3 regions of the Bacteroides sp. OM05-10AA genome follow, and region 1 is predicted to be linked to each of the others. Evidence: riboswitches for the same ligand, from Rfam matches in the RefSeq annotation. Region 1 holds a riboswitch; each other region holds the start of a gene.
The links. Region 1 has a riboswitch for cobalamin ahead of DXB58_RS12295 (TonB-dependent receptor). Riboswitches for the same ligand answer to the same signal wherever they lie in the genome.

Region 1 (7,836 bases):
TCCTGCAATAGCATCACTTCCGTAAAGTGCCGAAGCAGCTCCTTTCACAATTTCAATACGTTCAATACGAGCCGGATCGATCAAGCCCAGATTATTCTGTCCACCTACATCACCATGCATCTTCTTGCCATCAACAAGGATTAATATATAACCATTGCCGAGTCCTCCCAATTGCATATTGGCTCCCATATCACCAGCACTAAAATCAAAAGAAGCACACAGTCCGCTCAAAATATCTTCCAAGGTAGCCCCTGCATAACTATCCAGCATTTTGCGGCTAATCACTTCCGTCTGCACAGGTGCATCTTTCAGATAGTGTTCCGTTCCCGTACCTGTCACCACTATTTCAGGAATCGAATCCTGCATGGCGACATTGCTCTGTGCACTTACCTCTGCGGATAAAGACAACAAAACAAGTCCTGCTAACCATATTTGTCTCATTCGTTTCATCTACCTTTTATTATCATTAAAGAGAAATAAGGAAATTCCCTTGCCAATATATCTTTCTTATCACACGTATAAAATTCCCCGTCCGCTCCCACATTCTCGAAATAATGACAGACAAGTCCTTCCTCCAAACTTATAAAATGCTTCACTTCCTCCTCACACTGCGATAGTTTCATCACTACCGCCACTTCACTACCGGAAGCAATCCGGCTGAACAGTTCCCTGTCCACTTTTCCCGGACACACCGTCAACCGTTCTTCCTGTTCCACAATGGAAAGACCGATGGAAGCCGCCGCTGCAATAAAAGCCGGAACACCGGCAATCTGCTTGATAGGTATCCCCGCTTTTTTGAGCCTTCCGACCAAATAACTGGTAGAAGAATAAAAACCGGCATCTCCTTCAGCCACTATCGCCACACATAAACCTTCCGAATACAGGCTGACTATTTCTTCAAAAACCTTATCGTAAGCCTCATAAGCCATCTCACGCTTCTTACTCATCGGCAATGTATAGCGTCTGATAGCTTCTTTCTTTATCTTCAATTCTTTCAGAAGAACAGAAGACCGGGAACGCGCATTTGTTTTCGGACAAAAAATAGCATTTGCCCGACATAGTGTAGCACCTCCTATCAAAGAGATAAGCCCCGCTTCACCCGGACCTAAAGAAACGATATATACCGGTTTCAAATCTTCCATCTCTCTTATCGATTATTTCTTATCCTTATTTTCTAAAACGAATCGTCAGGCTTGCATAGAAAGCTCTTCCCGGTGTAATGGTCGAATAAGGTTTCTTCGTATTCCAGGGACGGTCGTCTACCCAGTCGAACAGGTTCTCAACACCCAAACCGGCATTCAGAATGAAATATTTCAGATTGAATGTATGTCCTGTATTCAAATCCCAAAGCATAAAACCGGATGAATCATAGTCATACGTTTCGGAATATCTCTTTCCCTGTCCGCGACCAACCATATTGATGTTCAGTCCATACAATCCCCAGTTCTTAGACCATTGCGCATTTACGTTTCCTGCATACTTGACACTTTTGTCAATCGGTTTGTCCGTTATCAGATTTCTTGCATCCAACAGCGTATAGCCGGCTCCCAGATTGAATCCAAGTCCCAGGTAAGCATTTGCATTTACATTCACCCCTTTGATTCTCACTTTATCGATGTTGTCACGCTGGCGCACTTCATCATAATCACCATATTGTGCAGCTTCTTCATCGCTCAAAGTACGGTAATTAATCATATCCGTCACATTATTGACAAAAGCCGTTGCTGATACAGAAAAACGGGAATGAGTATATTCCAGATTCAATGAGAAATTCTTGCTTTCTTCCGGTTTCAGTTCCAGATTTCCGATAGTATAGCGATTGGTAGTCTTTGCCAGATCCGTAGCGTAAATTTCAGAAAGAGTAGGCGTGCGGAAACCTGTTGCAAAAGACAATCGACCACGGAAACCACCCTCCCTATACATAATAGAAGCTGTCGGAGTGAAGTGATCCTCAAATGTTTCATTATAAATGTAACGCAATCCCACTACTGCTTGCAGAGATTCGGCAATCGTCCACTCATCCTGTGCATATAAAGCCATGGTGTAGAGCGTCTTATTAGAGATATTGTCCGATTCACTTTCCAGCTTTTCATCCAGATATTCCAATCCGGCAGACAGTTTGTTCTTGCTGTTCACCTTGATAATACTCTTCACATTTCCCCGGTAAAAATATTGTTTCTTACGGGTTTCCTTATCTCCAATCTTAAAGTCACCGCTTTCCTGAATATAGTCATAAGCCGATTTGTAATTGTCCGAATAGAAATCGGCATCGATATATGCTTTCTTATTCACAATATACTTCATACCGAAACCATACGTATAATTCTCATGATACATATTATATTTATATTCCGTTACCGGACGGTCATTCAGGAAATTATAGTACGAACCCTGTGCATACAGCGTTGTCTTATGATTCAGAGAATAAGAGAAACTCTGGTTGACCGTATTCGAATGATAACCGGTGAAAGCCTGTTTATCGGTAGGATCCAGTTTCACTTCCCCTTTTTTATTCACCGTTTCGGTCATCGGATGAAGTTTCCAGCCATCCGACTGTTGGCGTTGGTAAGAAGTATACGATGAAAGTTTGCCAACATTCAAATCCAGATTCACAGCTTCCGAAAAACGTCCGTGGTCACTCACCTTGGTAGTACTCGATGCGTCAATCTTGTTTTTGCTATCATCCGTGATGATATTAATAACTCCACCAATGGCGTCACTACCATACAGCGCAGATGCCGAACCGTTCAGTATTTCAATTCGTTTCACGTTTGCCATGTTGATGCGCATCAACGCATCATCGCCAATCAGTTTCCGTCCGTTCACTAATACAAGGATATAATCGCTATTCAAGCCATTAAGCACCATTTCCGTTCCCATACCGCTGGTAGAGAAAGAAAAGTTAGAAGTGAGTTTGGTAAGAGCCTCCTCAAGATTCGTAACATTGGCCTCCTTGATATCTTTGGCAGTCAATACATTTACCGGGATGGGACTATCCACCATCCGGCGATGTGTTCCGGTTCCGGTCACTACCACCTGGTTTAAATTGTTATGACTTTCCGTCATGCGTATCACGACGTCATTTACACTCTTTGAAGTGGAATACCGTTGCGGTTCATAATTGAGATGTGATACTTGCAGGGTTTGTTTGCCATCAGGCAATCCCTTGATTATAAACTCTCCTTTTGCATTCGTAGTTCCCCCCTGCAGACTATGGTCCACCCGAATATTCGCTCCGACAACAGGCTCTCCGGTTTCAGAATTCAACACACGCCCCTTGATTGTAACCTGAGCGGACACAACACAACATACACCGACCAACATGGTGGTCAAAATAAGTTTTTTCAACATTTTGTGATTATGCTTAAATTTCTATAGTTTATGTTCTTAGCCCCGAGAACAAGTTAACTATTGTTTCTTCCTTAGGCAGGTTTCCTGACTTCATCCTGAAAGTTCGCCTTCCCGTGCATCCGGCACAGTGGCAGTAGTAAAACTTTCAATAGATGGATGTTACAGTAGCGGGCACTGCTCCGGATTCACACCGGATTCCCTTTTATGTTCAATCGGACGATTGAAAACATCACCTAAAGTGCCGCAAAATTACTACATTTAATTTGTATCTCATAACATATCTAAAAATATTTTTAGTAACACGAAATTTACACTACCTCTCAAGGAAAGAAACTGATTATTATTGTACTTTTGCAACATTACCCCAATTAATTATTTTCAGGATGGAAAAGAGCGTTCAGACAGCAATTATTTTAATCTCCGAGTCAAGTCTGCCCATAGCCAGGAATATAAGCAGAGAGTTAGCAGAATCCGCCATATACCTCAAAGGAGAAGCAGAGGGATGCGAAACAATCACCTCGTACAGCGGGTTTATGAAAGAACATTTTTCCGATTTTAAAGCAATCGTTTTTATCGGTGCACTCGGCATCTGTGTGAGAAGTATTGCTTCCTGCATCCGGAACAAATATGCCGATCCGGCAGTGATTAACGTTGACAGTACCGGACGTTTCGTTATCTCCGTACTGTCCGGACATATCGGAGGCGGCAATGAACTGACACGAATCGTTGCGGGAATCACCGGAGGGGAAGCCATCGTCACCACCCAAAGTGATAATCAACAGTTGTGGGCGCTGGATACGTTTACCTCCCGTTACGGATGGAAAACTTCGGCAACACCGGCTTCCATGAATCAGGCTATTTTTCAGTTTGTGAATAAACACAAGACAGCCCTGCTGCTTAGTGTCAAGGATAAAGGGACGGACGAACTTGAACAGAGCCGTCCGGAACATACAGATATCTATTATAGATTGGAAGAAATACCGCTGGCGGAATACCAATTGCTCATCACTGTTGGTCCGTGGGAATATGACACTCCTATCCCGACACTGCAGTTCTATCCACCCGTGCTTCATATCGGGGTAGGCTGCAAAAAAGAATGTTCTCCACAAGGAGTCTGCATTTATATGAAAGATGAATTATTGCGACACCATCTTTCTCCACTTGCAGTGAAAAGCATTTCAACGATTGAACTGAAAAAAGACGAACCGTTGATTGCAGAATTACATACGCAGTTCTCAAACAGTGAACTACATATTTATAAAGCCGAAGAACTGGCAGATATCAGCGTTCCGAATCCCTCCGAAAAAGTGAAAGAAGTGACAGGCGTTGATGGGGTGGCCGAAAGTTCTGCTATCCGTGCCTCCGATTACGGCAGATTGCTGATGGAAAAGCAAAAAGGAATACTATCCGAAGGAAATAATTTCACCTTTGCCATAGCACTTTCTGCTGATAGTGACCGCAACAACGGGCATATCGAGATTGTGGGGGCCGGTCCGGGCGACCCGGAATTAATTTCTGTAAGAGGCAAGAGAATGCTGGAAAAGGCAGACCTCATTCTTTATGCCGGCAGTCTGGTGCCACGCGAACTGACGTATTACGCCAAACCGGGCGCTACCGTTAGAAGTTCGGCAGACATGACATTGGAGGAACAATTCACCCTCATGAAGTCTTTCTATGACAAGGGATTGTTTGTGGTACGTCTCCACACAGGTGACCCGTGTATTTACGGAGCTATTGCCGAACAAATGGCATTCTTCGACCAATACGGAATGAGGTATCACATCACTCCCGGCATTTCTTCTTTTCAGGCCGCAGCAGCAGCCCTCAAATCACAGTTCACCATTCCTGAAGAAGTGCAAAGCATTATACTCACACGTGGAGAGGGTCGGACACCGATGCCCGAGAAAGAAAAACTTCATTTGCTGGCGCGCTCGCAAAGCACGATGTGCATCTATCTAAGTGCTGCTATTGTGGAGCAGGTACAGGAAGAACTCTTGCAAGCCTACTCTCCCGAAACGCCCGTAGCTGCCTGCTACAAACTCACTTGGAAAGAAGAAAAGATATATCGCGGCAAGCTGAAAGATCTTGCTCAAATTGTCCGTGACAACCATCTGACTCTTACTACCCTGCTTGTAGTCGGTAATGCCATCGACCACCGGGAGGGATTATCCAGACTATATGCTGATGAATTCAAACATCTTTTCCGCCCATGATACTGATTTTCGGAGGAACGACGGAGGGACGCACTGCCGCTGAAACCCTCGATGAAGCAGGACAACCCTTTTATTATTCCACACGTGGCACCCTTCAGGAAGTCACGTGCAGAAATATGACGCGACTGACCGGCAACATGGATTCAGAAAAAATCATTTCTTTCTGCCGTGAACACGACATCCGATTAATAATAGATGCCGCCCATCCATTTGCGCAACAACTCCACCTGAATATCTTCCTCGCGGCAAAAGAACTAACCATCAAGGTAGTGCGCCTGGAACGTATCTATCCGAAATTATCGGAGGAAATCATTTGGTGTGATGACTTCGAAGATGCCGTCGCCCGTATGAAACAGGACGGTATAGAGAAACTACTGGCTCTCACCGGCACTCAAACTATTGCCAAGCTACAAGGTTTCTGGAAAGAGCATGGCTGTATCTTTCGGGTTCTGGAACGGTCGGAATCCGTAGATATTGCCATAAAGGCAGGATTCCCCAAAGAAAAACTAATTTTCTATCAACCCGAAGAAGATGAATCACTCCTTTTTAAGCAACTTTCCCCGCAAGCGATTATCACGAAAGAAAGCGGCAGTTCGGGAGGCTTCACCGAAAAAATAGAAGCTGCTCTGAAAAACGGAATCAAAATTTATGTGGTCCGCCGTCCTCCCCTGCCCGAGGGTTTTATTACAGTAAATGGGAAATATGGATTGAGACGGGCTGTTGAACTAAATGTACCGGGATTTTATGCCCTAAGAAGTGGATTCACTACCGGAACCTGCGCAACAGCCGCAGCCAAAGCCGCTTTACTAGCATTGACAGAAGAATGTTTTGAAGAAAAAACGGAAGTGACATTACCGGATGGAGAAAGGATCGTCCTACCTATATATAAGGTAGAAAAAACGGATGAGAATACCGCCACTGCCAGTGTCATCAAAGATGCCGGAGATGACCCGGACGTTACCCACGGACATCAGATTGTAGCCACTGTATCTTTTTCCGATTCTCCCGGCATACATTTCCTGCAAGGAAAAGGGGTGGGAAAAGTCACACTCCCCGGATTGGGATTAGCCGTCGGTGAACCTGCCATTAATTCGACTCCCCGGAAAATGATCGTCAATGAGCTATCCTTACTTTATGGAGGAGGGCTGGACGTAACTATCAGCGTTCCCGAAGGGGAAGCACTGGCACTGAAAACATTCAACCCGAAATTGGGAATTATTGGAGGGATCTCCATTATCGGAACTTCGGGTATTGTGAAACCTTTTTCTTCGGAAGCATTCGTCGATGCCATACGCAAGGAAGTGGAAGTGGCCTATGCAGTTAATACAGAACGATTGGTTATCAATTCCGGAGCCAAAAGTGAGAAATTTGTCCGAAGCCTCTATCCGAATCTTCCTCCACAGGCTTTCGTCCATTACGGAAACTTTATCGGAGAGACATTAAAAATAGCAGCAGAGACTGGTTTTCAAAAGGTAAGCATGGGGATTATGATAGGAAAAGCGGTAAAACTGGCAGAAGGACACTTGGATACTCACAGCAAGAAAGTGGTAATGAACAAAGACTTTTTAAAAGAAATAGCTATTCAGTGCAGCTGTTCAGATGAGACTTTAGCATTGATCGAACAAATGACGCTTGCCCGCGAACTATGGGGAATACCAAACAAGAAAGATAAAGAAATCTTGTTCAACAAGTTGGTACAACTATGTCATATACACTGTACACCACTTTTTCCCAAAGGAGAGCTCGCCATTTTATTAATCAATGAGACTGGGGAGATTTCATATCAATTTCACTCTACCCTATTATAAATCTATTATTGACAGGTTTATTTCTATACGGTTTTGAGGATTTTTTGAATCAACTATATCTGCTATTCACTAGATAACCGGACACCAACTTGAGCAATACCTCAATGTCTTCCGCTTTTCGAACTTCATTCTCCGGCAAATGCAGCAAAAATCCTTCCGTCTGAAGATTACCTGTTTCTATGTAAACATCAGATTCGATCTCACGTCCTGCCAGAATTCCATTTCGCAAAAGAGCTTTCCTGACCATCGCATACTTTTGGCCATGCCCTTCAAGACGCATCTTTACAGAATATTCATTGTTGATTTTAAATAATCCTGTATTTTGGTCGAACATGATTCCTTTACGGGAAAAGAAGTTACTTAATGTACCATTCAGTGACAAGTCTTCAGGAGTTCCGATAGTCACACCGTTTTCTTTATCCATCATCCAGACTTTATCGGCAATCTGTAAAGCCAGTTCCAAA
Region 2 (7,836 bases), on a different contig from region 1:
GACATACAAAGAGCGAATCCGACGGACACCACCGCCCAAATACGCTTAGGCATCGGCAATCCGTCGGTTTCCTCTATTTTTTGAGTTGAATTTATCGATTGTACCATAAAAACTTATTCTTGTAAGTGTAGTCGTTCCTCCCGGAGGGATTTGTAAAGGTAAACAAAACAATGACAGAGGTGTTTTTGTTTCCTTTGAAAAATAAGTTTTTTTAGTGCAGTTTATTTCAGTTTCAAGATCCGTTGATTGCTGCTTCCCCTGAACTCCAGATACGGAGAGAAAAGAGCCTGTTCGAAGCGTCCGTCCACCAATACGTCTATATAATCAAGGGCAGCGTTCAAGCGGGGCTGTGCCTTGATTTCTTCGTAGCTATATCCTGTATAGCACCACACATTCATCCCCGTCTCCTCTTTCACCCGTTTCAGTAAAAGCAGAAACTCCTCCGGATGGAAAAACGGATCACCACCGGAAAAAGTAACACCGTCCAGCAAAGGATTTGCCTTGATTTCACGGATGATGGACTGTATTTTTTCTTCCGTCAGTTCTTCCCCCGCCCCCGGATTCCAGCTCTCCGGGTTGTGGCAACCGGGACAGTGATGGGAACATCCGGCAAGATAAATAGAGTACCGGATGCCTTCACCATCGACAATCGTTTCAGGATAAGTTCCTAATAAATTCACTTCTTAAATTGAAAATTGAAAGTTGAAAATTAAAAAATTAAAGATAGAAGCCTATTAGTGAGGTCATTTTCAACTCCTTACAGATGCTTTACACGGTCTTGTTCTTCTGCCCGTTTAGCAGAGTTCCAGGAACTCAAATCGCCTGTCAGGTAACCGGTTATACGGCGCATACGGAGGATGCTTTCACTCTGGCACACCGGACATTTATCGAAGATAACCCCTTTATAACCACAGTTATGGCAAGTATCTACCGGGTGATTGATAGAGCCGTAGCCAATCCCCTCGTCGTGCATCACTTTCACAATCTTGGCGATGGCACGTACATTCTTCTGTGCCTCACCGTCCAGCTCTACATACGTGATATGTCCGCCGCGCGTAATGGCGTGGAACGGAGCTTCACGCTTGATTTTCTCAACGATGCTGATCGGTTCTTTCACATCTACGTGGAAAGAGTTGACATAATAGTCGCGGTCTGTCACTCCGGGGATTTTTCCATATTTCCGACGATCCATTTTGGTGAAACGTCCCGAAAGTCCTTCGGCAGGAGTAGCCAGAACGGAGTAGTTCAGGTTATATTTTTCTTTATATTCGTTTACCACTTTATTCATTTCCATCACAGCTTCATACAGTGTGTCCCATGCTTTCTGGTTGTGTCCGTGACCTTGTCCGTAGAGAGCCACCATCGCATTGTGTCCGCCGATAAATCCGATACCCAGCGTGCCGCTGCGCAATGCATCCCCCACCTGCTCGTTCGGGTTCAGCTCACCGCCGCCTTTCCACACATTATTTCCCATCATGAACGGGAACTGACGTGCCAGGGCCGTACGCTGATACTGATAACGTTCATAAAGCTGATCGGCTACAAGAACCGACATAGTATGTACGGATTCGATGAAAATTTCTTTTGCCTTCTGTTCAATGGCATCCTTGTTGCGTTCATCCTCTATCAGGTTTTCCGCCTTGATACGGGCTTCAATCGCCAGTCTCGGCATATTCAGCGTAGTGAATGAAAGATTGCCACGACCTAAAGAAGATTTTTCTCCTGCCACATTTTCAAATACACGGGTACGGCAACCCATCGTCGCCAATTCGTAGACGTAACGTTTCGGATCGTCTGCTCTCCATTTCTCGTTCTGGTTGAAAGGTGCGTCGAGGAACATGAAGTTCGGGAACAATGCTTTCGCCGTAGTCTGGCAAGCCTTCAACAGCAAGTCGAAGTTGGGAGCCTCGTAATGGTCGGTCATTGCCTCTTCGATATTTTCCGCTTTCATTGCTTTCTCAAAGTCTTTCTCCGAGTAAGAAACTCCGTCTTTCACCTTGAAAATCTGAATCGGGAATACAGGTACTTCGCCTCTTGTGCCTAATCCTTCAATGGTAGCTTTCAGCAATTCTTCGATCACCATGCGACCTTCGGCAGAAGTGTCCGTACCGTAGTTGATGGAGCTGAATACCACCTGATTACCGCCGCGTGAATGCATTGTGTTCAGGTTGTGGATAAATCCTTCCATGGCCTGATGGGTATCTTTGCGAGTCTGCTGATAAGCTTTCTCAACGATACGGGCAAGGTGTTCCTTGTCTATAATGATTTGTAAAGCTATCAAAGCAATGCGCAATGTTTCGCGTTCGGCTTCGGTAGCCTTGATAGACGGAAGATATTCTTTAATCAATGTGCGTATGGATTTCTCATCGGCCTGATTTCCGTTTTCCATGGCGACATAGAAATTGATGAATGATGCCAGATGCTTGCGGAAAGATTTGGCCACACCTTTTGCCATGAAGAAATCGAAAGCAGGAATTGCCTGTCCGCCATGCTGCTCATTCTGGTTGGTCTGGAAGATAATGGTAGCCAGAGTAGCATAACTCTGGATGCTTTGCGGGGTACGAATACTACCGTTCTTTGTGCGGAAACCACGTTCAAAGAGGTCGTCCATATCATATTGGATACAGGTTGTCGTCTTTGTCGGATAATAATCCAAGTCGTGAATGTGAATATCTCCCAACTGGTGTGCTTCGGCAAAACGTTTCGGCAACAGGTATTTATACGTATAATCTTTGGTTACTTCGGAAGCAAACGTCATCATCTGTCCGGCAGGCGTGTGACTGCTCATGTTGGCATTGCTCAAGTTGACATCGTTCTTGTCGATAGCAACGATGCCGTCCATCACTTGCTTCATCTGGGTTTTCTTATCGCGCTCCGTATTCCGCCATTCGCGATAAATAATGTATTTCTTCGCTACTTCCGGGCGTACTTTCATCAACGACTTTTCTACTAAATCCTGAATCTCTTCTACGGTAATAGTAGGAGTAGTAAACTGACTGATTACGTTCATAGTGATGTCAGCCACCAACTGCTGCTCATCCTGAAAACCGGTTGCACTGAATGCCTTACTGATTGCATTCTTGATCTTACTGATAGAGAAATCTTCTCTTTTACCATCACGTTTGATGATACAAATTTCCGCGTAGTTCATAACTTTAACTCCCGAAAGCTTATTAAATTGAAAATTAAAAATTGAAAATTAAAAAATTCCGGCAGGTCTTCTGACTTATCCCTCCCTCGCAACACCTTCCCACACCGCCATCGATGCAGTGGCCTATTGTGCGGATTCTTCGAGAATTACAGCAGCGGGTACTGTCGCCGATTTACACAGCGTTCCCTCATTGACTAAACCTCTTTTTAGCTCCGAAACCGGATACAAAGATAGAAGATTATCTAATAGTTTGGTTAGCTTTTAACATTAAATTTCGGGAAACTTTTCTTTCTCGCTGATACAGAAAGTTTTCCAAAACGGAAAACTTTTTTCTGATTTTAACGCAAAAAGTTTTCTGTTTTCATTCATCCTTTTTCCAGAAAACAGACATCTCACAGGGTGTATATCCCCTATTGCAGCTACAAAAGTGGGAAATTATTTTCTTTTGTTCTATACAAAATCAAAGAAATATTTCTGCCTTTTAAAAATTACTACTGATTTTTTCTTTTTCATCCTATTTCCGAAAAAGGATTTTCGGAATGCGAAAAAAGAAAAGCTACCTCGAATGAACGAGGCAACTTTTCACATCTTCCGTACCTTAATGTCTACTTTATGATTGCTACACGTTTTTACCTGTTACGCGAGCTACGTGCGGGCGACACGTCTTATTATGTTTACACGATTCGGTTTCATACCTTTTTCAGATACACTAACTCTTCTCTACCTGGCTAATCCTTTTCTGTCTTACCATTTCTCCGATGGCGGAAACGCAGAACTGCTTCAAGAATATCCAGCAACTTTTCCAATAATAATCTCATCCGTTTTCTTTTAAAGGTTAATAATCCGTTTTAAATACCTGTCACTAATTAATCACTATCTTTTTTTCAGGCACGGATTACACAGATTAACACGGCTACTTTGCAGCAATAACAACACTAAAGACCGCGAAATCCGTGTAATCCCGTGCCTAAATTATGGTATAAACCAATTCGGTTAAGCGGCCGGGTCCGGGGCTTCGCCTCCTCCGCCACCGGGTTCGTTGCCGTCATCCGGGTCCTTGTCAATGACATCGTCGGCAACAAACGAACCCGCTACATCCTTGATGTGCACAAACTCCACTCCGGTGGTCAATGCGCGGGTAGCACTTCCGTTAGCGGCACGGGTATATTCAGGGGTAAACTGACAACGCAATGAAGTGATCTGCGAACTGCTGACCTTACTCTCCAACTCCACTCCTTTTCCTCCTGCTTTGGCAATCATTGTAAATGTTCCCAAGCCTTCGAGGCGCACCGTGCGACTGTTGAGCAACTGTTCACGCATCACCGACATCAGGTTACGAATCACGTTATGAACATCACCTGCCGTCAGCGAGGCTTTTTCTGCAATCAATTCCGCCATTTTCTGCGTATTGACCATTTTCCCGAATTTCACCAGACGGGGATAATAAAGTTTCTGTCCTTCCTTGTTGGCAAGTGTTGCCTGATAAGGTTTGTAAATTAATGGCATACTATTTTCCTTTCTTTTTTGATTGATGAATAAATAACTACTGTTTGTAACCGATTACGAAGACAAAAGTACACGAAGAGAAAAAAGCAGGGAAACACGATGTTACAACCCGTCGCAAGAGAGAACAGACAAACACAATTTGATACGATTCATGCCTGCAAAGGCTTCTGTACAAAACAGAACCAACCGGTATAAAAAGGCGTACCTTTGTATGAGTTCAGACAAAATAAACCTCTAAAAAACAGTCAATATGAAAACAGAAACAACTCCAAAAACAGAAACAGAGAACCGTACCCGCATACAATCCTATAGCAAAAGCCAGTTGGCCGGGCTTTACCTGCCTCACATACAGTCCGCCTCGGCACGACGTACCCTCCGTAGTTGGATTGCCAAGAATACCGCACTGCAAGCCGCACTCGCCCAAACCGGATATAGTGAAAAAGCCATCTTGCTCACTCCGGCACAAGTAGGGCTATTCTTCAAGTTTTTAGGAGAGCCTTGAAACGGCTCTTTTATAAGGAATATCATTCGGACAAAGACAAAACACGCCAAAAACAAGCCAAAAACGAACCAAAGACAAACAAGGCAAAACCAAACAAAGCGGACATTTCATCACAGATCACGCGAATCAAATTATAACTTACTAATTGCTGTTATAAAGAATCCAAGATAATCTGTAGCGAAATGTCCGCCCATTATATAAGAAAAGGATTATATCATTCCGGAGTACCTTCTCCCGACGGCTTCATCAAATCGGCTGTAACCTCCGCTTTAAAACGGACACCGTCGTGAAGCCGCAGATTCAATTTGACAGTAACATTCTTATCATTGTTACGCTTCACATAAAACGTTCCTGTCACCCTTTTATATTGGGAATAATAATAAAACGGATCTTCATAGATAAAGACATACTGGTCGTTGTGATACAAAGTCGATGCATCCACCACTTGCCCCTCCCAGTACATGTGAAGAGAAAACATAAAATAAGTATTAGTTTTCCCACCCTCCATCTCTTCCGGAGAAAGGATACAGGTGAAATAGTCACCGTCCATAGAGGCCACACCGGACACGATCTTGTTCGCTTCTCCCCGGAACGAATAAGTGCCGATGGAAGGCAATTCCTCCACATCCGGACCGGGATTTACCGGATCATTATCTTTATCGTCACTGCATCCGGCAAAACCCACCAGAAGCAGTCCCGATAAAACGAATAAATTTAAATATTTCAATAAGATTTTCTTCATGAATACACTTCATTAAATCGTCACTCTATTACCGTCACCGCACCTTTATAGTAGCCGGACAAACTGACATCGCCATACTTCTTAATACCTACCACTTCAAAAGTCATTTCAACCTCATTGCCCTGAAGAGACACCGAAGTCCGGCCTCCCAGAGCCAGATTGCCCAGTGTGGTATTAACCTGACTGTACGTCACTCCTTCATACGTAATCGAGATTTTCGCATTTTCCTCATCACCGGAGAACCCGCGGAGCACTCCATCCATCATTGCTTTCGGAAGACGCACCACTGCATCCGCTGCCGACATTCCCGCCACAGTAGTGATACCTGCCTGCCGTGAAAGGTAAATAACATTGATATCCGCACCCGTCTTATCCACCACTACAGACTGAATAGTGACCGGAGTACCGTCTGCCCCCAAGCGATATTCATTCGGAATCGTCGTATCATACACCGTGAAAGTACCGCTATAGTTACCTGATATTTTAAGGCTGTTGTCACCCAGATATTTGAGATTAAGCGTCAATGAATATTCATTATCCGCTGATTTCGATACACTGAACGTACCCGCCGCATCCTCCAGGTGACCTTTGGATATTTGTATTCTTTCCTCGTCATACGGGCTATAATAAGTAAACTCAAAAGCCAGATTGGTATCTGTAATATCCACTTCCTGCCCGTTAAGTCCTGCATTCGGAACAAAGAGACGCACATAATACGAGTTTACATTTTCCAAATCTGCAGCAGACGAAATTCCCGATGGTGTGAGATATAATGCCACTCCCGCATCCGTTTTTTCATAAAAAACAGCCTTAATGTCCCGTGTATTTTCTCCATTCAACGTCAAGATATTAGTGGTGCTTTGCTTAATATCGGTGTAAGCCCCTTCATAAGACCCTTCGAACTTTTCACCCGAAAGCAAAGTAAAGCTAAAAGTTACTTTCACATGATCGTCCGTCTTTTCTACTTTGAACTTACCTGCCGAACATATTTCAGACCATCCATAAGGCTCCACCGCACCCAGATCGTCAGCTCCCAATTCTGTCATATTATAGAAAGCATAATCCATACCGTCATAAGACGTGATATCCAATACCTGTCCCAACATACCGGGATTGATTCCGATCATCAGAAACTGCGTGTCCGACATATCTTCCACCGTTGTCACTCCTGCGTCCGGACTAAGATAAAGGTATTGAATCCCTCCGATGACAGTAGCCACCGCCGATTTCAACGGACGCACTTCACTTCCGAATGAAAATTCGCTGGACAGCTTTGCAGGAGCCTTGTAGCTACAACCGGCTTCCCCTGTAAACTTACCGCCACTTTTTAACGTACAATCAAAGGTAGCTTTCACAGCCGATGTTTCATTCTCACCCGGAGTCATCGTCAAAGTGATCTTGCCTTGTGTCAGCACCTCTTCCCATTCGTAAGGGTCGACGGCTACAATAGCCTCACCATCGGCATCCATATAATAAAGCACATAATCGTCATCTTCAGAACTGCCTACCGTAACCGGACTGCCCACCAGACTCTTATCCACTCCCAGCATCACATATTCCTTTCCGCTATTCATAAAGTCTTCAAGCGTTTCCAAACTCTGCAACGGACTCATACACACATATACAATGCCATCCTGTTCAAAGCAAGACACCGATTTAGCTTGTATCGTCTTATCCTTATACGTATACGTATTCACAGTTTCCACAGGTTCCGGTTCCGGCTCCGGTTCGGGATCAGTGGCCGGATCATCGTCACTACATGCCACAAAACAGCTCATTGCCAGCATGAATAAGAAAAAGGAAATAAATCTAGTTTTCATATTTCTCGTTTTTTGGGGTTAATTATAAAATCGCGTTATTAGTAAAATGATGCCATCCACCCGTGTTTACTGCGGGCGATAATCGAATACGGCAATAGGAGCATCCTGCGAATAA
Region 3 (7,836 bases), on a different contig from region 1:
TTCTTCTCTTCCAGAAAGAAACGTTTCATCACCGGATCGGTTCCGGCAGTGGTTCCGGCAATAATACTGGTACTGCTGGTTGGAGCAATAGCTAATAGATAAGCATTACGCATGCCGTAATTAGCCACTTTTTCCGATAGTTCCTTCCAGGCAGATGAAGTATAGCCGCGTTTGGTGAAATAATCTCCGGTCTGCCAATCACTTCCCTCGAAATAGGTATATCTTCCTTTTTCTTTTGCCAGTTCTGCACTGGCTTCTATCGCGGCATAATTGATACGTTCAAACACTTTATCTATAAAGTTAAGATGTTCTTCACTTTCCCAACGAATTCCCCGTATGGCAAGTGCATGGTGATAACCGCTAACTCCAAGACCGATACTACGATAACGATGATTGGTTATTTGAGCATAAGGAATAGGGTAGAAGTTCAGGTCGATAACATTGTCAAGCGCACGAACCACTGTTGCTACCTTTTCTTTCATCAATTCTTCATCCTCCAACGGTAGATGCCCGAGAGAAAGACTGGCGAGATTGCACACGACGAAATCTCCGGGGCGAACCGTCTTTACTACTACCGTGTCACCATCTTCAGTACGAACTTCGGTAGAAACCGATTCAATAGCCGACATGTTCTGTGCGATTTCCGTGCATAGGTTTGAGCAATAGATAATCCCCTGATGAGCATTCGGATTGGCACGATTCACTATATCCCGGTTGAATGTAAAAGGAGTACCTGTTTCTACAGCCGATCTCAATACCAGTCTGACTATATCCTTGATGCTAATAGTTCGTCTGGAAAGACGTGGATCATTCACGCAATCCCAATACCTCTTTTCCCATTCTTCCCCGTAATAATCTTCCAGACAATATCCTTTGATAGTCATAATCTCATTCGGACAGAACAAATACCACTGCTTATTCAAATCTTCTTTTGCCATTTGCCAGAACAAGTCCGGATAGCATACGGAGGGAAATATATCATGAGCTTTCATGCGGTCATCCCCATTATTCGTACGGAGTTGAAGAAATTCCGGCAAGTCTTTATGCCATACATCCAGATATACAGCTACAGCCCCCTGACGCATTCCTAACTGATCGACGGCTACGGCAGTATCATTCACGAGTTTCATCCATCGGATTACTCCACCTGCCACACCTTTGAAACCTCGGATGTTTCCACCCGCAGCACGCACCTTCCCGAAATACATTCCCATACCTCCACCAAACTTGCTGACCATGGCAAAATTGTCTATACTGCGGTAAATGCCTTCCAAACTGTCAGGCACCGTATCAATAAAACAACTGGAAAGTTGATGATAAGGTTTACGGGCATTGGAAAGGGTAGGAGTTGCCATCGTTACTTCCAGCTTGCTCAATAAGTCATAGAACTTTCTTACCCATTGCAACCGATCGCGTTTCTCCGGCATGGCAAGATGTAAAGCTATCCCCAAGTACATTTCCTGCACAGACTCCATAGGTTCGTGTGAGTGAGTACGGATCAGGTAACGTTTGGAGAGCAGGTCCAGCCCTGAATAATTAAACAGTTTATCCCTTTCCGGACAGATAAATCCTGCAGCTTCTTCTATTTCCTGTTGTGAATAAGAATCCAGGATATAGCTGCCATATAAACCTTCATTCGTTAGATAACGTAATTTCTCATAGAATGAATGTATATCTGAAATTCTTGCCTGTTTTTCCTGCTTTTCTGTCAGTTGAAAGTTGAGTAACCGTGCGGCTATAAACTCCCAGTCCGGTGCTTCCTGCGTGGTCAGTTCTACCGCAGCTTTGACGAGTGCCGACAAGCGTTCGTCTGACGACATTTCCGGTTTGCAGAAACTGGAGAACTTTTCCGCCAACACAGTCAGACTATATTCATTACTGGTAAAGTCTTTCTGTATTTCCTTTAGCACATCCATTATTTGTGGATTGCCCGTCCCTGTGGTGATATCGTTGATCGCTTTTCTGCGCTCCGTGCGTTGCCAGCGATAGAGAATATAGTTTTTAGCTTCTGCATAAAAGCCATGCTCCATCAGGCAGCGTTCCACTTCATCCTGTATGCGCTCCACATTGCAGTTTGCACTATTACTATGTACAAACTGTTCTACTTCATTCACCATTTCCTGAATGGTTTCTTCTATTATTTCCTGGCCTGTACTGGCGAAGCTTTTTTTAATTGCAACGGCAATTTTCTCCCTGTTATAGGATTCCGTCGTCCCATTTCTTTTGGTTATTTGCATGAGAACTTTATAAAATATGTTGTTGTATAGTTTCGAACTGTATCCCTAATCCCACGAGTAGAAACAGTCTTTAATGAATGGCAGGTCTTCTGACTAACTCCCTTCCTGATCCCTTCCCGGCCTACAATTCACAGCCAGTGGCAAAAGTCTTTATCAGAAAGTTATAGAGATTCACAGCAGCGGGACTGTCCGGGATTTACACCCGGTTCCCTTTTAATCCAAAACAACCGAAAGGTCATCCGGAACCGATTCGGAAACAAAGATAATGAAAATTGTAATTAATACAATATTGTTTCCGTTTTATATAATATCATTTTGCATTATCTGCTAATTGTGTAGTAAAGGTTTATTTAACAGGATACGATGTAAAATGCTGAATTTAATGACTATATTCGCAAAGTAAGTATTTATTAATACACAAATAACACCCTATGAGAATGAAACACTGCCTATTCGTTTTTTTGCCGATATTTATATTATTTATTAGTTGTCGGCAAAAAGTGCAAAGTAACTTTCAGCCGGATATTTCCAATCAGACAGAAACCGTTTATGATTTTCCGGAAGAATATGCTGAAGAGATTATTATCACAGGTAAAGTTTTGAACCGTGAATTTTATCCACAAGAAAAAGAACTGACACTTATTATTCCATTTTTCAGAGATATGGAAAATCAGTACCGTACTCCCATTCAAGAGGATGGTTCTTTCTATTTTACTTTTCCTGTTTATGCTAAAATACGGGAGGTTTCTATTCGTAACTATGCAGAGCATTTATATGTGCATCCGGGTGACAGTATCCATTTAGAGATTGATTTCAAGGATATGTTTCATCCTAAAATAACAGGTGATGCGGAAAAATTGAATCAGGAAATATTGGCTTTTACAGAAAGCGGATATTATTATATGCGTGACTATGGTATCAGGAATGATTTGAGTGTCGAGGATTTTGAAGCAGAGCTAAAGAAAGAATATAATACACGTTTAGAACGCAGGGCCGAATATTTGCAGAAATACAAGCCTATGCAAGATGTCGTCATGTTTACGGAGGAATTACTGAAACAGGATTACTATTATACGATCCTGGTTTATGCGAGCCAATGTCAATATCGAACAAGAAAAGAGTTCGCACGATATCACACGCTGTTGCCCGAAATCAATAAATTATATAAAAAAGGAATATTATCAGCCCGCTTGTTTGATATAGTCGATTGGATAGAAAATTATATTCCTACAGGAATGGTTCTTAAAAACAAAGAATACCCAACGATAGATGATATTATGTCCGAAATAGGAGAAAATGAATTGAATCAATATCTATATACTAAAGTTACAGCTAATAGCCTTGAAGCTAATGATACAATTTCCCTCTCAAGGAAGCGTTCGCAATTTGACTCAATCGTAAAAATACCTCATTTGCAGGGACAAATAGCACAGATGTACAGGCAAACTAAAGCGTTCTGGAGAATCCACAGTCTGTTTCTGATAATTTGTTGTATGGCAAATACAATGAAAGTTCAAATACGTTAACTCCAATGTCGTATATGGAGAGCATATATAAGATACTTGAAGAAAACCGGGGAAAAGTTATTTATTTCGATTTTTGGGCTACAACTTGTCCGCCTTGCTTGGCAGAGATGGAACCCTTGAAGAAGTTGCGCAGCCAATATTCTACGAAGGATTTGATTATTTATTCCATTTGTTCCGGCGGTAATGATACCAAAAAGCAATGGGAATTGTGTTTAGATAAATACTCGATGAAGAATCATGATATAGAATGTGTCTATGCTGCTGATTATATTGGACTGGAGAATTATCAGAAGATTACCAAACAGTTCAAAATTAATAGATTGCCATATTATATCTTGATAAACAGAAAAGGACAAATCATTGATTATGGCACTGCTGCTCGTCCAAGTAATCCTAACCTGTTATTGAGAATTGAGGAAATTGTTAAGCAGTAGATGGATAATATTCCTTTTGTATAATTAAATACGCTGTCTATATTGGATATGCGTGTATTTCTCCAGATACAGCTTAATTTAACCATAGTTTTTTAAATCTTTGTAATAAAAAAGTCTGCATAAATCGTCCTTTTAAGTTTTAAATTCTATTTTGAATGTTGAGAAAAATTTCCAGGTTATCGATACGGAATTCTTTTTTTTGTAATAAGTTGATATACAACACTTTATATTTACTGTTTTTGGTTTAAAACCAACGGGTCGTTCCTTTAAAAGGAACGACCCGTTTCTCACCGAGGAACAACATGTTTCTTTTAAAGAAACGGATGATTCCCTAAAATCCAGAGACAAAACTGGTAGTAATATTCTGATCTTTCAATATTGATGGTTGATGTGCTGAATGATATATGTAAAAACAAACAACCATTCTTCTACATCTTTCATTTTCTACATCTTTTCTAATCTCAACTACAAATAGTGAGTACAAAACAGTCCTTTTTTCGTCTTCATTATAGAAAAAATATAGTATTGGAATGAAAAGCCGACTGAAACAACAAATATTTGCATTCTCTTTATTGGCATGGACAGCTGTATGTCCCGCTGATGCACAACAAACACGCTCCCTTCGCGACCAATTTCAGAATCCGTCTGACGAAGCGAAGCCTTGGACCTTTTGGTACTGGATGTATGGTGCTGTATCCAAAGAAGGAATAACTGCCGATTTGGAAGCGATGAAACATGCAGGACTCGGAGGTACTTATCTGATGCCGATCAAAGGGGTTAGTGAAGGTGCACAATATAACGGCAAGGCACAGCAGTTGACTCCTGAATGGTGGGAAATGGTGCGTTTCAGCATGGAGGAAGCCGACCGTTTAGGGTTGAAACTGGGAATGCATATTTGTGACGGTTTTGCATTGGCAGGAGGTCCCTGGATTACTCCGAAAGAATCAATGCAGAAAGTTGTTTGGAGCGATACAATCGTTGATGGTGGAAAGCTCAATGCATTACGTCTGCCACAGCCGGAAGCTTATGAAAACTATTATGAAGATATTGCGCTATTTGCTTTACCGGTAAAGGATGCAGCAGACGAAATGCCAGCAAAGATCACTTGCGTAAACTTAGCAACAGCGAACAATGTAAAATCTGCTCAAACAGTGAATATGGATGCGGCAGGCGTTATCCGTTCTTCGTATCCATGCTATATTCAATATGAATATAAACAGCCTTTTACCTGCCGGAATATAGAAATCGTTTTAAATGGCAATAATTATCAGGCACATCGCCTGAAAGTAATGGCAAGTGACGATGGCGTAAATTATCGTTTCGTGAAACAGCTAGTCCCTGCCCGTCAGGGATGGCAAAATACAGATGAAAATTCTACTCATAGTATTCCCGCAACTACAGCCCGTTATTTCCGTTTCTACTGGACACCCGAGGGAAGTGAACCGGGAAGTGAAGATATGGATGCCGCAAAATGGAAACCTAATCTGAAGATCAAACAACTGCGCCTGCATCAGGAAGCCCGTTTGAATCAGTGGGAAGGAAAAGCCGGACTGGTATGGCGTGTTGCTGAATCTACCAGGGAAGAGGAGGTAGGAAAGGAGGACTGCTATTCACTTTCGCAGGTTATTAATCTGACGGAACAATATAAGAATGCCCCGGCTAGTCATTCTAAAGAGAAAACAATCACAGTTGTTCTACCTAAAGGTAAATGGAAATTGCTCCGCATGGGACATACAGCTACCGGACATACCAATGCAACAGCCGGTGGCGGAAAGGGCTTGGAATGTGATAAGTTCGATCCGAAAACGGTGCGAAAACAGTTTGATAACTGGTTTGCACAAGCATTTGTGAAGACGAATCCGGAAGTAGCACGTCGTGTATTGAAATATATGCATGTAGATAGTTGGGAATGTGGAAGCCAGAACTGGAATCCAAATTTCGCTGCAGAATTTCAGAAACGTCGTGGTTATGACCTGATGCCTTATTTACCACTATTGGCAGGTATTCCTATGGAAAGTGCAGAACGAAGCGAAAAGATTCTGCGAGATGTCCGTACAACGATTGCCGAATTGGTGGTGGATGTATTCTATCAGGTATTGGCAGATTGTGCCAAAGAATATGATTGTCAGTTTTCAGCGGAGTGTGTAGCACCGACTATGGTAAGCGATGGCTTGCTGCATTACCAAAAGGTAGATCTTCCTATGGGAGAATTTTGGCTGAACAGCCCTACCCATGATAAACCGAATGATATGCTGGATGCTATTAGCGGGGCACATATCTACGGAAAGAACATCATTCAGGCTGAAGGATTTACCGAAGTACGCGGTACGTGGGACGAATATCCTGCTATGTTGAAAGCCTTGCTGGATCGTAATTACGCATTAGGAATCAATCGTCTTTTCTATCACGTATATGTACATAATCCCTTGCTGGATCGCAAACCCGGCATGACATTGGATGGCATCGGACTTTTCTTCCAACGCGATCAGACTTGGTGGGATAAAGGTGCAAAAGCATTTTCCGAATATGCTACCCGTTGTCAGGCATTATTGCAATATGGACATCCGGTGACAGATATTGCAGTATTTACAGGTGAAGAAATACCAAGACGTTCGATATTGCCGGAACGATTGGTTCCGTCCCTTCCGGGAATTTTCGGTGCGGAACGTGTAGAAAGCGAACGCATTCGTTTGGCGAATGAAGGACAACCTTTGCGTGTGCGTCCGGTAGGCGTCACACATTCAGCCAATATGGCTGATCCCGAAAAATGGGTGAATCCACTTCGCGGATACGCTTATGATAGTTTTAATAAAGACGCATTACTACGTTTGGCCAAAGTGGAAGACGGCAGAATGACACTGCCGGGTGGAGCCAGCTATAAAGCATTGGTAATTCCTCTTGCACGTCCGATGAATCCCGAACCTGTATTATCTTCGGAAGTGCAGAAGAAGATCAATGAATTAAAAGAAGCGGGAGTATTGATACCTTCTTTGCCTTATACAGCGGATGATTTCTCCGTATATGGGTTGGAACGTGACATGATTGTACCGGAAGATATTGCCTGGACACATCGTCGTGGTGAACTTGGCGAACTTTACTTTATCGCCAATCAAAGAGAAGAAACACGCACATTTACCGCAAGTATGCGTATCAACGATAGAAAACCGGAATGTTGGAATCCGGTGACGGGTGAAATAAACAGCTGTCCTTCTTACCGTATCAACGGAAATCGGACGGAAGTTACTCTCACATTGGCTCCTTATGAGTCCGTATTCATCGTATATCCTATGGAGGGAGCACATGAAGGTTATGGAGAGGACTCCTCAAGACTACAGAAAGAGAAAAAGGAGGTAGCCAAAGAGCCTTTAAATATAGCTCTGGAAGCAGAGGAATATACGATAACTTTTGCAGCTAACAAGAAAACGCTCACACGGAAAGAACTTTTCGACTGGAGCAAAGAGTCGGACGAACAGATACGTTATTATTCGGGGACAGCTACTTATAAGACGACTTTCCGCTGGAAGAATAAACTAAAAAAAGGCCAACAGATTTACCTGAATTTGGGTACGGTTTGTAATTTGGCAACTGTCCGTATGAATGGCATAGACTGTGGTATCATTTGGACAGCTCCTTATCGTG

Region 2: it holds a riboswitch for cobalamin, as region 1 does, so the genes downstream of both, DXB58_RS12930 (anaerobic ribonucleoside triphosphate reductase) here and DXB58_RS12295 (TonB-dependent receptor) in region 1, are expected to answer to the same signal.
Region 3: it holds a riboswitch for cobalamin, as region 1 does, so the genes downstream of both, DXB58_RS18860 (ribonucleoside-diphosphate reductase subunit alpha) here and DXB58_RS12295 (TonB-dependent receptor) in region 1, are expected to answer to the same signal.

What each region holds. Positions count from the first base shown of each region.
Region 1 is NZ_QSUR01000013.1:109,187-117,022, forward strand. Features, by position in the region: gene DXB58_RS12285 (TonB-dependent siderophore receptor) at 1-450, opposite strand, end outside; gene DXB58_RS12290 (precorrin-2 C(20)-methyltransferase) at 447-1,142, opposite strand; gene DXB58_RS12295 (TonB-dependent receptor) at 1,168-3,351, opposite strand; cobalamin riboswitch at 3,408-3,603, opposite strand; gene cobM (precorrin-4 C(11)-methyltransferase) at 3,735-5,564, shown strand; gene cbiD (cobalt-precorrin-5B (C(1))-methyltransferase CbiD) at 5,561-7,372, shown strand; gene DXB58_RS12310 (ABC transporter ATP-binding protein) at 7,422-7,836, opposite strand, start outside.
Region 2 is NZ_QSUR01000014.1:106,857-114,692, reverse strand. Features, by position in the region: gene DXB58_RS12940 (MFS transporter) at 1-107, opposite strand, end outside; gene nrdG (anaerobic ribonucleoside-triphosphate reductase activating protein) at 222-680, opposite strand; gene DXB58_RS12930 (anaerobic ribonucleoside triphosphate reductase) at 758-3,151, opposite strand; cobalamin riboswitch at 3,194-3,383, opposite strand; gene DXB58_RS12925 (HU family DNA-binding protein) at 4,145-4,657, opposite strand; gene DXB58_RS12920 (DUF4248 domain-containing protein) at 4,908-5,159, shown strand; gene DXB58_RS12915 (hypothetical protein) at 5,374-5,901, opposite strand; gene DXB58_RS12910 (hypothetical protein) at 5,922-7,721, opposite strand; gene DXB58_RS12905 (hypothetical protein) at 7,788-7,836, opposite strand, start outside.
Region 3 is NZ_QSUR01000026.1:54,986-62,821, reverse strand. Features, by position in the region: gene DXB58_RS18860 (ribonucleoside-diphosphate reductase subunit alpha) at 1-2,237, opposite strand, end outside; cobalamin riboswitch at 2,299-2,502, opposite strand; partial or broken gene DXB58_RS18855 (TlpA family protein disulfide reductase) at 2,675-4,197, shown strand; gene DXB58_RS18850 (glycosyl hydrolase) at 4,728-7,836, shown strand, end outside.